DNA from 2 places in the Neorhizobium sp. P1_A6 genome. Region 2 is predicted to be linked to the other one. Evidence: predicted binding sites of a transcription regulator. Region 2 holds the regulator's gene; the other holds the start of a gene.
What was found. The regulator LexA, encoded in region 2, represses DNA repair genes until DNA is damaged. The targets are predictions, from matches to a motif close to TGTTCNNNNTGTGTTCNG.
Positions count from the first base shown of each region.

Region 1: a site for LexA is predicted at 1,939-1,956, ahead of AC1D3C_RS26730 (helicase-related protein). Genes of this name have one in related genera too.

Region 1 covers NZ_JBFTZM010000020.1:39,352-43,900, forward strand. Annotated here, with positions in the region: gene AC1D3C_RS26730 (helicase-related protein) at 1-1,860, opposite strand, end outside; gene AC1D3C_RS26735 (DUF3309 family protein) at 2,585-2,740, shown strand; gene AC1D3C_RS26740 (YMGG-like glycine zipper-containing protein) at 2,782-3,039, shown strand; gene phbB (acetoacetyl-CoA reductase) at 3,292-4,020, opposite strand; gene AC1D3C_RS26750 (acetyl-CoA C-acetyltransferase) at 4,161-4,549, opposite strand, start outside.
Region 2 covers NZ_JBFTZM010000003.1:290,751-295,299, forward strand. Annotated here, with positions in the region: gene eno (phosphopyruvate hydratase) at 1-839, opposite strand, end outside; gene kdsA (3-deoxy-8-phosphooctulonate synthase) at 950-1,798, opposite strand; gene AC1D3C_RS08280 (VOC family protein) at 1,802-2,671, opposite strand; gene lexA (transcriptional repressor LexA) at 2,872-3,591, shown strand; gene AC1D3C_RS08290 (ComEC/Rec2 family competence protein) at 3,572-4,549, opposite strand, start outside.

The sequences.
Region 1 (4,549 bases), on a different contig from region 2:
ACGCGACAGATCGTCGAGCGGCTTCAAAACCGTCGCGATGTGATGATTGACGAAGCGCTCGAGACGGGCGAGCACATGTTCGCGGGCATGACCGGTCAGCTGCTCGTCGGCAAGCAGGATGACGCGCGGACGCATGACATGGTCGCTCGCCGCAAGACGGGCGATAGGCTCGCCGAGCCAGCGCACGAAACCATCGGATCCGACCGCCAGGTCGTTATTGCCCGACGCATAAAGCCTTGCCGCCCGCGCCTCGAATTCGAGCGCCAGCGCTTTCTGGGCGGCACCTTGCACCGCCTTGGCGTCGGGGCCCTCGGTTCCCGAAACGGGCGTGAACCGGAAACCGGCCAATTGCCCGACGTGATGTCCCTCTACAAAGACATCGCCATTCACACTGATTTCAGCTTCCAGCATCGCATTCTCTCTCAGGCGCTTCATGAGCACAGATGTCCTGCGATCAACAAAGCGTTTCGTCAACCTTTCATGTAGCGCGTCCGATAACCTATCCTCTATTTCCCGTGTCTTTTCTTGCCAGTGTGTCGGATCGGCAAGCCAACCAGGGCGATTAGAGACGTAGGTCCAGGTCCGGATCTGCGCTATGCGGGCCGACAATGTGTCGATTTCACCATCGGTGCGGTCGGCGCGGCGGACCTGTTCCGCCATGAATTCTTCGTTCACCGTCCCGAAGCGCACAAGATCGGAAAAAAGAGTCGAAATAAGGTCGGCGTGCTGCGCCGGCGCAATTCGTCGGTAGTCTGGCAGGGCACAGGCCTCCCAGAGTTTTTCGACCCGCTGCGGGGTGGTCGCTATGTCCTTGATTTCGGGATAACGCGAAAGATAATCAAAGGCTTGGCTGTCGGTCGCAGGAAGCGCCCGCGTCAAGCCCAGAAGGGTCGGCGCAGCATCCAGGCTTTCCCGCAGGGCCTTGAGCGACGAAAAATCGAGGTTTTTCGACCGCCACTGCAGCACTTTGACCGGATCGAAGTGGTGGCTTTCGATTCGCTCGACCAACTCGTCTTCGAAAGGCGCGACCTGGCCGGTCACGCCGAATGTCCCATCCCGCACATGCCGCCCGGCGCGTCCGGCGATCTGCGCGAGCTCTGCCGGATTGAGGCTGCGGAACTGGTAACCGTCGAATTTGCGATCCTGGGCGAACGCCACGTGATCGACATCGAGGTTGAGACCCATGCCGATCGCATCCGTCGCGACGAGATATTCGACGTCGCCGGACTGGTAGAGGCCGACCTGCGCATTGCGGGTGCGGGGGCTGAGTGCCCCGAGCACCACCGCCGCGCCGCCGCGCTGACGGCGAATGAGCTCGGCGATCGCATAAACCTCGTCGGCCGAAAACGCCACGATCGCAGAACGCTGCGGCAGGCGGGTGATCTTTTTCTGGCCCGCATAAAAGAGCTGCGAGAGGCGCGGCCGCTCGACGATGGTTATTCCAGGCAGAAGCCTCTCGAGGATCGGCCGCATGGTCGCAGCCCCTAGGAGCAGCGTTTCATCGCGCCCGCGCAGGTGCAGGATTCGGTCGGTGAAGATATGGCCGCGCTCGAGATCGCCGGCGAGCTGCACTTCGTCGATCGCCACGAAAGAGGCTTTCGTCTCGCGCGGCATGGCCTCGACGGTGCAGACGGAGAAGCGTGCATTCGGCGGAGTGATCTTTTCCTCGCCGGTGACCAGCGCCACCTGGGAGACGCCAACCTTCTCGACAAGACGCGTGTAGACCTCGCGCGCCAGCAGCCGGAGCGGCAAGCCGATCACGCCGGTACCATGCGCCACCATTCGCTCAATGGCATAATGGGTCTTGCCGGTATTGGTGGGTCCGAGGACGGCGGTGACGCCGCGCCCGCTGAGGATCATGGGCTGGAAATTCAAAGCCTGGTTCCGCGCATCACATAAGGCTCGGAGTTTGGCGTCTTCACCCAAAACTCAAAGCCACGCAACACATGGCGATCTCGGCGGGCAAACGCAAGCCTCAAGAATGGCTTTTACGGCCGAAGAACGGTCGCTGAAGGCGGCAAATCGAGGCTCGGCGATTCGAATTTTAAATGCAAAGGAACAGACGCGAACGAATCGGAGACGAATCGCAGACTCAAGAAGATTCAGCTTTTGTTCACCGCTATATGTTGATGCGACTCTCTCCTTCCCCACGACATCCTGAATCTGCATCAGGATTGGGTGCATGCAACCGAAGGATTCATCCCGAAGCTGCGCTTTCACGAAGAATCGCAAGAGTCAATCCATTGATATGGTTAACATTTTATCAATCGATTCAGGCTGTTCCACGCTCCTTCGAGCACGGAATTAAGAGTCAGGCCAAAGGTGGAACGAATCACCGACGAATCACAGACATCCATGTCTTCGCCATTTGTTCTCACAAGATATGGTAGGTGTCACCGCGAGAGACCCGCAAGAAAATCGTCGTGGTAGAAACCTCAAAAGCGAATCGTTCAGGTGCCATTAACATTGGCTAACGCACTTTAACCACATGTGAGAGCACACGTTTGCAAGCCATGGAACAAAAATCGCGGCGCTACGTTTCCTCGCCAAATCCATCTCGGATTGTCTAGCGGAGTAGAAGATCATGCTCGGAACCGTATTGCTCGTTATCCTCATTCTGCTGCTCATTGGCGCCTTGCCGAATTGGGGATATAGCCGGGGCTGGGGCTATGGTCCGTCGGGCGGATTGGGCCTTGTAGTCCTTATCATCATTATCCTGCTGCTGATGGGCAGGATTTAAGAGCGGCGTAGCCGTGTGTACCAAGGGAAGGGAAAACTAACATGATGAAGAAGATTCTGATTGCGGGCTGCATGATCGGCACGCTCGCCTCCTGCACCGCGACTGAACGCGGCACGGCGATCGGTGCCGGCACCGGCGCCGTCATCGGTGGCGCAGTGTCGAACAGCTGGGGTGGCGCAGCAGTCGGCGCAGTCGCCGGCGGCCTTGTCGGCGCTGCAATCGGTCACTCCTCGGAGCGCCGCGGATACTGCATCTATCGCGACCGTTACGGCCGCCGCTACGAGGCCCGTTGCCGCTAGTCGCGGACAACAATCCAGTCCCTCAGGACCGGCGCCCGAGCAATCGGCGCCGGTTTTGTTTTGCCTCCAGGAGACTGTCGGCGTTAACCTTTGGCCAAAGGCGGAACGAATCGCTGACGAATCGGCGACATCGCCTGTTTCCCGCTTTGTTCACCGCAACATCTCGTGGAAAAACAACTCGTTAACCATATGGATAAGCTGTTTCGGCGCAGCAATAGGCACCGAAACCCGCTCAAAAGTTAATGCCGCAGGTCAGCTGGCGAAGAACTGGCCGCCATTCGCCGTCAGCGTCGAGCCGGTGATGAAACCGGCATCGTCGGAGGCAAGGAAGACGACGCAGCGGGCAATCTCTTCCGGTTCGCCGAGGCGCCCGACCGGGATCAGCGGAATGATCCGCTCGTTCAGCACCTTTTCCGGCACCGCCCGCACCATTTCGGTGGCGATATAGCCAGGGCAGATGGCATTGACGGTGATGTTCTTTGCAGCACCTTCCTGCGCCAGTGCCTTGGTAAAGCCGAGATCGCCGGCCTTGGCCGCCGAATAGTTCACCTGGCCCATCTGGCCCTTCTGGCCGTTGATGGACGAAATGTTGACGACCCGGCCGAACCCACGGTCGCGCATCCCGTTCCAGATGGGATGGGTCATGTTGAAGAGACCGGTCAGGTTCGTCCCGATCACCTCGTTCCACTGTTCAGGCGTCATCTTGTGGAACATGCCGTCACGCGTAATGCCGGCATTGTTGACGAGCACCTCGATCGGACCGAGTTCGGTCTCCACTTTTGCGATGCCATCGACGCAGGCCTGATAGCTGGAGACATCCCATTTGAACACCGGAATGCCGGTCTCGTCGTGGAAGGCTTTCGCCTTTTCCTCATTGCCAGCAAAATTTGCAGCGACACGATAACCTGCCGCCTTCAACGCGACGGAGATGGCTGCCCCGATCCCACGCGTTCCTCCCGAAACCAATGCAACCCTGCTCATGCGGCCGTCCCCTTTTGCGTTGTGATCCGATCCTTCTGTGTGACCGGATACTTACCTATTTTGACATGCTTTCATCGGGGAGATAGTCCCGCCACGAAGTTTTGCAACGCCGGCGGGATTATCCACAATCTTCTAAAATATCACATGGCCTCAAGGCACATGGCGACACCCATGCCGCCGCCGATGCACAGAGTAGCAAGACCCTTCTTGGCGCCGCGGCGCTTCATCTCGAAGAGGAGCGTGTTGAGGATGCGGGCACCCGACGCACCGATCGGATGGCCGATCGCGATTGCGCCGCCATTGACATTGACGATCGACGAATCGAAACCGAGATCCTTGACGACGGCGCAGGATTGAGCCGCAAAGGCTTCGTTGGCCTCGATGAGATCGAGATCGCCGACCTTCCAGCCCGCCTTTTCGAGCGCCTTGCGGGAAGCCGGGATCGGGCCCGTGCCCATGATCTGCGGATCGACGCCGGCGGTCGCCCACGAAACGATGCGAACCATCGGCGTGATGCCGCGGCGGGCGG
Region 2 (4,549 bases):
ATCGGGTACTTTGCTGCAAGCTCGGCGAGGTAATCGGCCATGGCTTCCGGCTCGAGCGTGCGGCCCTCGCCTTCCATCTCGTACTTGCCGTTCTTGAAGAATTCGGTCGAGGCGCAGTCGAGCGCCAGGCAGACGTCGTCGCCTGGGGTATAGCCGGCCTTCTCGACCGACTTCATGATGAAATCGAGGGCTTCCGGCGCGCTCTTCAGGCCCGGTGCGAAACCACCTTCGTCGCCGACATTGGTGTTGTGACCCTGGGCCGCCAGTTCCTTCCGCAGGACGTGGAAGATCTCCGAGCCCATGCGCACGGCGTCCTTCAGCGTGTCGGCGCCGACCGGCATGATCATGAATTCCTGGAAGTCGATCGGGTTGTCGGCATGAGCGCCGCCGTTGATGATGTTCATCATCGGAACCGGCAGGACATGCGCGTTCGGACCGCCGACATAACGGTAGAGCGGCAGGCCGGAGGTTTCGGCGGCAGCCTTTGCGACGGCGAGCGAGACGCCGAGGATGGCATTGGCGCCGAGGCGGGACTTGTTCGGCGTGCCGTCGAGCGCGATCATCGTCTTGTCGATATGGATCTGGCTCTCGGCATCGAAACCGCCGATCGCATCGAAGATCTCGGTATTGACGGCTTCGACCGCCTTTTCGACGCCCTTGCCGTGGTAGCGCTTGCCGCCGTCGCGCAGTTCGACGGCTTCATGTGCGCCGGTGGAGGCGCCCGACGGAACGGCCGCACGGCCCATCGAACCGTCTTCCAGATAGACATCCACCTCAACGGTCGGATTGCCGCGGCTGTCGAGAATTTCGCGGGCGATGATATCGGTGATGGCGGTCAAGGGTCTCTCCCTGGGTTTGGACTTGACGTCACGAGGTCACTGAAAATGTCTCATAATCAATGACACGAAAATTACAATCGAAGCAGTTTGCGTGCTTTTTGTGGGCGCGCTCACGCCGCCTTGGCGACGGCGTCGAGGGCAAGCAGCTTTTCGAGGAGCTGCGGCATGTCCTTCAGATGCACCATGTTCGGGCCGTCCGAGGGAGCATTGTCCGGATCCTCGTGAGTTTCGATGAACAGGCCCGCAATGCCGACGGCAACCGCTGCCCGTGCAAGGACCGGCACCATGCTGCGGTCTCCTCCGGTAGAGCCTCCCTGCCCGCCAGGCTGCTGCACAGAATGCGTCGCGTCGAAGATCACCGGAGCCCCCATGGACGCCATGATCGGCAATGAACGCATGTCGGAAACGAGTGTATTGTAGCCGAAGGAGGCGCCGCGTTCGCACAGCAATACGTTGGGATTGCCGCTCGCGGTGATTTTGCCGAGCACGTTCTTCATGTCCCAGGGTGCCAGGAACTGACCCTTCTTGACGTTGACGACGCGGCCGGTCTTGGCAGCGGCGACAAGCAAGTCCGTCTGGCGTGACAGGAAAGCCGGGATCTGCAGGATGTCCACCGTCTTTSCGACGACAGCGCATTGTTCTTCCGTGTGAATGTCGGTCAGAACCGGGAAACCGAACTCCTTCTTGAGGTCGGCAAAGATTTCCATGGCTGCTTCGAGCCCGATGCCGCGCTTGCCGGAAATCGACGTGCGGTTGGCCTTGTCGTAGGAGGACTTGTAGACGAGGCCGATGCCGAGCTTGCTGCAGAGTTCCTTCAACGCGCCTGCCATCATGAAGGCGTGGTCGCGGCTTTCCATCTGGCAGGGACCGGCGATCAGCGACAGTTTTGCGTTCTGCGCGAAAACCACCTTGCCGCCTCCTTCGCCGACGGAGACGCTGGAGTTTGCGGTAACTTCCATGATCTATTCCTCGAAGCCGAACAAAACACCCTGGCCGGGCGCCGCCGAGACGAGAACACGGCCCTCCCGGCGGACGAATGCGACGTCATTAGCAGCAAGGGTGATCTCTGTCACGGCAAGATCGGCGGTTTTGAAGATGACCGCCCGGCCGCGCAGTCCTTCGGCGCCCGGGGTCGGCTGAACCGCAAATTCCGCCTCGAGCTCCCGATCCTGCAGGATCCGGATGCGGGCATTGGCCGCGGCAAGCTGGAGCGGTGCAGCCTCCGGCGCGGCCTTGGTCAGCAGCACCTGTTCGACCAGCGGAGCGAAATCGGCAGGTGTCGGGGCCGACAGGATGATTTCGCTCAGGCCGGTGACGGTATTGGCATGCCGCTCCAGCTCGCGGTCGGCAGGCAGCGGGTTGATGCGCTGGCAGGAAAACAGGAAGAACTCGGGCGCGCGGTCATCGCCGGCGAATGCCAGCCGGAAGCTCGCCTGCGTCTCGGAACCGTCGGCCAGGATCATGCCGCGGGAAAATTCCAGCACGTCGCCTGCCGAAACGCCGCGCATCTTGAAACGCGCATGATCGGCCATCGCATCGCGGGTCGCGACAACGAGAGCGGAAAAGCCCTGCCGGTTGGACGTCTTGCGGAAGGCGAGATCGCGAGCCGTGAAAACGTTGCCGCGCTTTGCCGCAACACCCGCATGGCGTCGGTTGGCAAGAGCCAGCGGCTCCAGGTAGGTCCCATCCGAGAAGAACACGCAAGCATTGGCGGTGCCGAAAGGATGAAAAGCATCCGGCGCAACTGTAAAACCGAGCGCCGTGAGCCGGGAACGCGCAGCGGTAAGTCCCGCCACCGGCAGCACGAGATGATCGATCGGTCTTGCGTTCACGCGAGGGCCCCCTGAATTGGAATCGCAAAGCTACTTTGGCAGCGGGCTGGCGCCGCGCAAGTGGTGTGACACCAGATATCTGGCACGCATCTATGAAGAAAAAATCATCATACTTCACAGAAATTTAGGGACTTGCGGAACACATATGGAACATATAGTGTCCGTTCTGGATTTGTTTCCGACTCTGAGGGTGCCAAAAGATGCTCACGCGCAAACAACAGGAATTGCTTCTGTTCATTCACGAACGCATGAAGGAATCCGGTATCCCGCCGTCATTCGACGAAATGAAGGACGCGCTCGACCTTGCGTCCAAGTCCGGAATCCATCGTCTGATCACGGCGCTCGAGGAGCGCGGCTTCATCCGCCGCCTGCCGAACCGGGCCCGCGCGCTGGAAGTCATCAAGCTCCCGGAAGCCTATTCGCCGAGCATTCAGCCGCGGCGCGGTTTTTCGCCCAGCGTCATCGAGGGCAGCCTCGGCAAACCGCAGCCGGCCGCAGCATCTCAGAAGCTCGCGGCCAATGACGGCTCGTCGAACGCGACGACCGTTCCCGTGATGGGCCGCATCGCCGCCGGCGTGCCGATCTCGGCGATCCAGAACAACACGCATGACATCTCCGTGCCGGCCGAGATGCTCGGCTCCGGCGAGCATTATGCGTTGGAGGTCAAGGGCGATTCGATGATCGAGGCCGGCATCCTCGATGGCGACACCGTGATCATTCGCAACGGCACGACGGCCAATCCAGGCGACATCATCGTGGCGCTGGTGGACGATGAGGAAGCGACGCTGAAGCGTTTTCGCCGCCGCGGCGCCTCGATCGCGCTCGAAGCCGCCAACCCCGCCTACGAGACCCGCATTTTCGGGCCTGACCGGGTGAAGATCCAGGGCAAGCTCGTCGGCCTCATCCGCCGTTATCACTGATTAGCTGCCGGAGCGGTTCCGGCAACGCGTTGTCGAAACTCTGGCTTCGCCAATCGTAGTGGCGGTGCCTAGTCCAGGGCCGGTCCTCGGCCGCCATTGCGGCACGGACCTCCCAGCGTCGCATGTCGCCCGTGCCGTTCAGCGAAATCTCCAGCGCGCCGGTCTTTCTGAGCGTCGTGCCATTGATCATCAGTCCGCCGGACCGGCATCGGTCGAAGCGTGCCCGCGGGGCGATGACAAGATCGGCGGCGTCGCAGGCAGCGCCGGCATAACGGCCGTCTTCGACGGCCACGATGATGGCATTGCCCGTGCTTGCGGCGCACCAGGCCTTAGGCTCGCAGGTGAAGCGGTCGGAAGTCACCTGGCTTATTCGCAACCTCACGGTTTCGAGTTCCATCGAGGTCAACTCACGGCGCTTATCGTTTTTTGCGCCTGCTGGTTTGCGGTCGGGCGGCTTGTCTCTGGCTGGCGACATGTCCGGTTTGGTCGGGTCGCCGAGCAGAAGCGCCCTCTTCCACTGGTCGTAGATGAAATCAGGCGGGCGGGCGCGGTTGGTGGAAACCCGTTCCCCGTTTACGAGCGCCACCATTGTCCCGTCTTCCGAGACCAATATATCCGCCAGAGGCGTCGATCGCTCATGCCAGGAAAGCAGCAGAGCGGTCACCATCAGCGGCGGACCGATCAGCCTTAGCTTCGTCCTGAGCAGGGTCAGCAGCAGGAAGCCTGCCGTTGAGACCGTCAGGAACCATGGATGCTGGCGGCCTATCCCGACATCGCCACCCCAGGCAGCCACGTGCCTGGCAATAACGATCACCGCTTCCAAGCCGAGGCCCATGAGCTTCATGAAGGGAGCATCGAGGCCGAAGGGCATCAGCAGCATGCCGACCAGACCGGCCGGCATCACCACGAAGGAGATGATCGGCATGGCTGCGAGGTTTGCGGCGAGGCCATAGGTGGC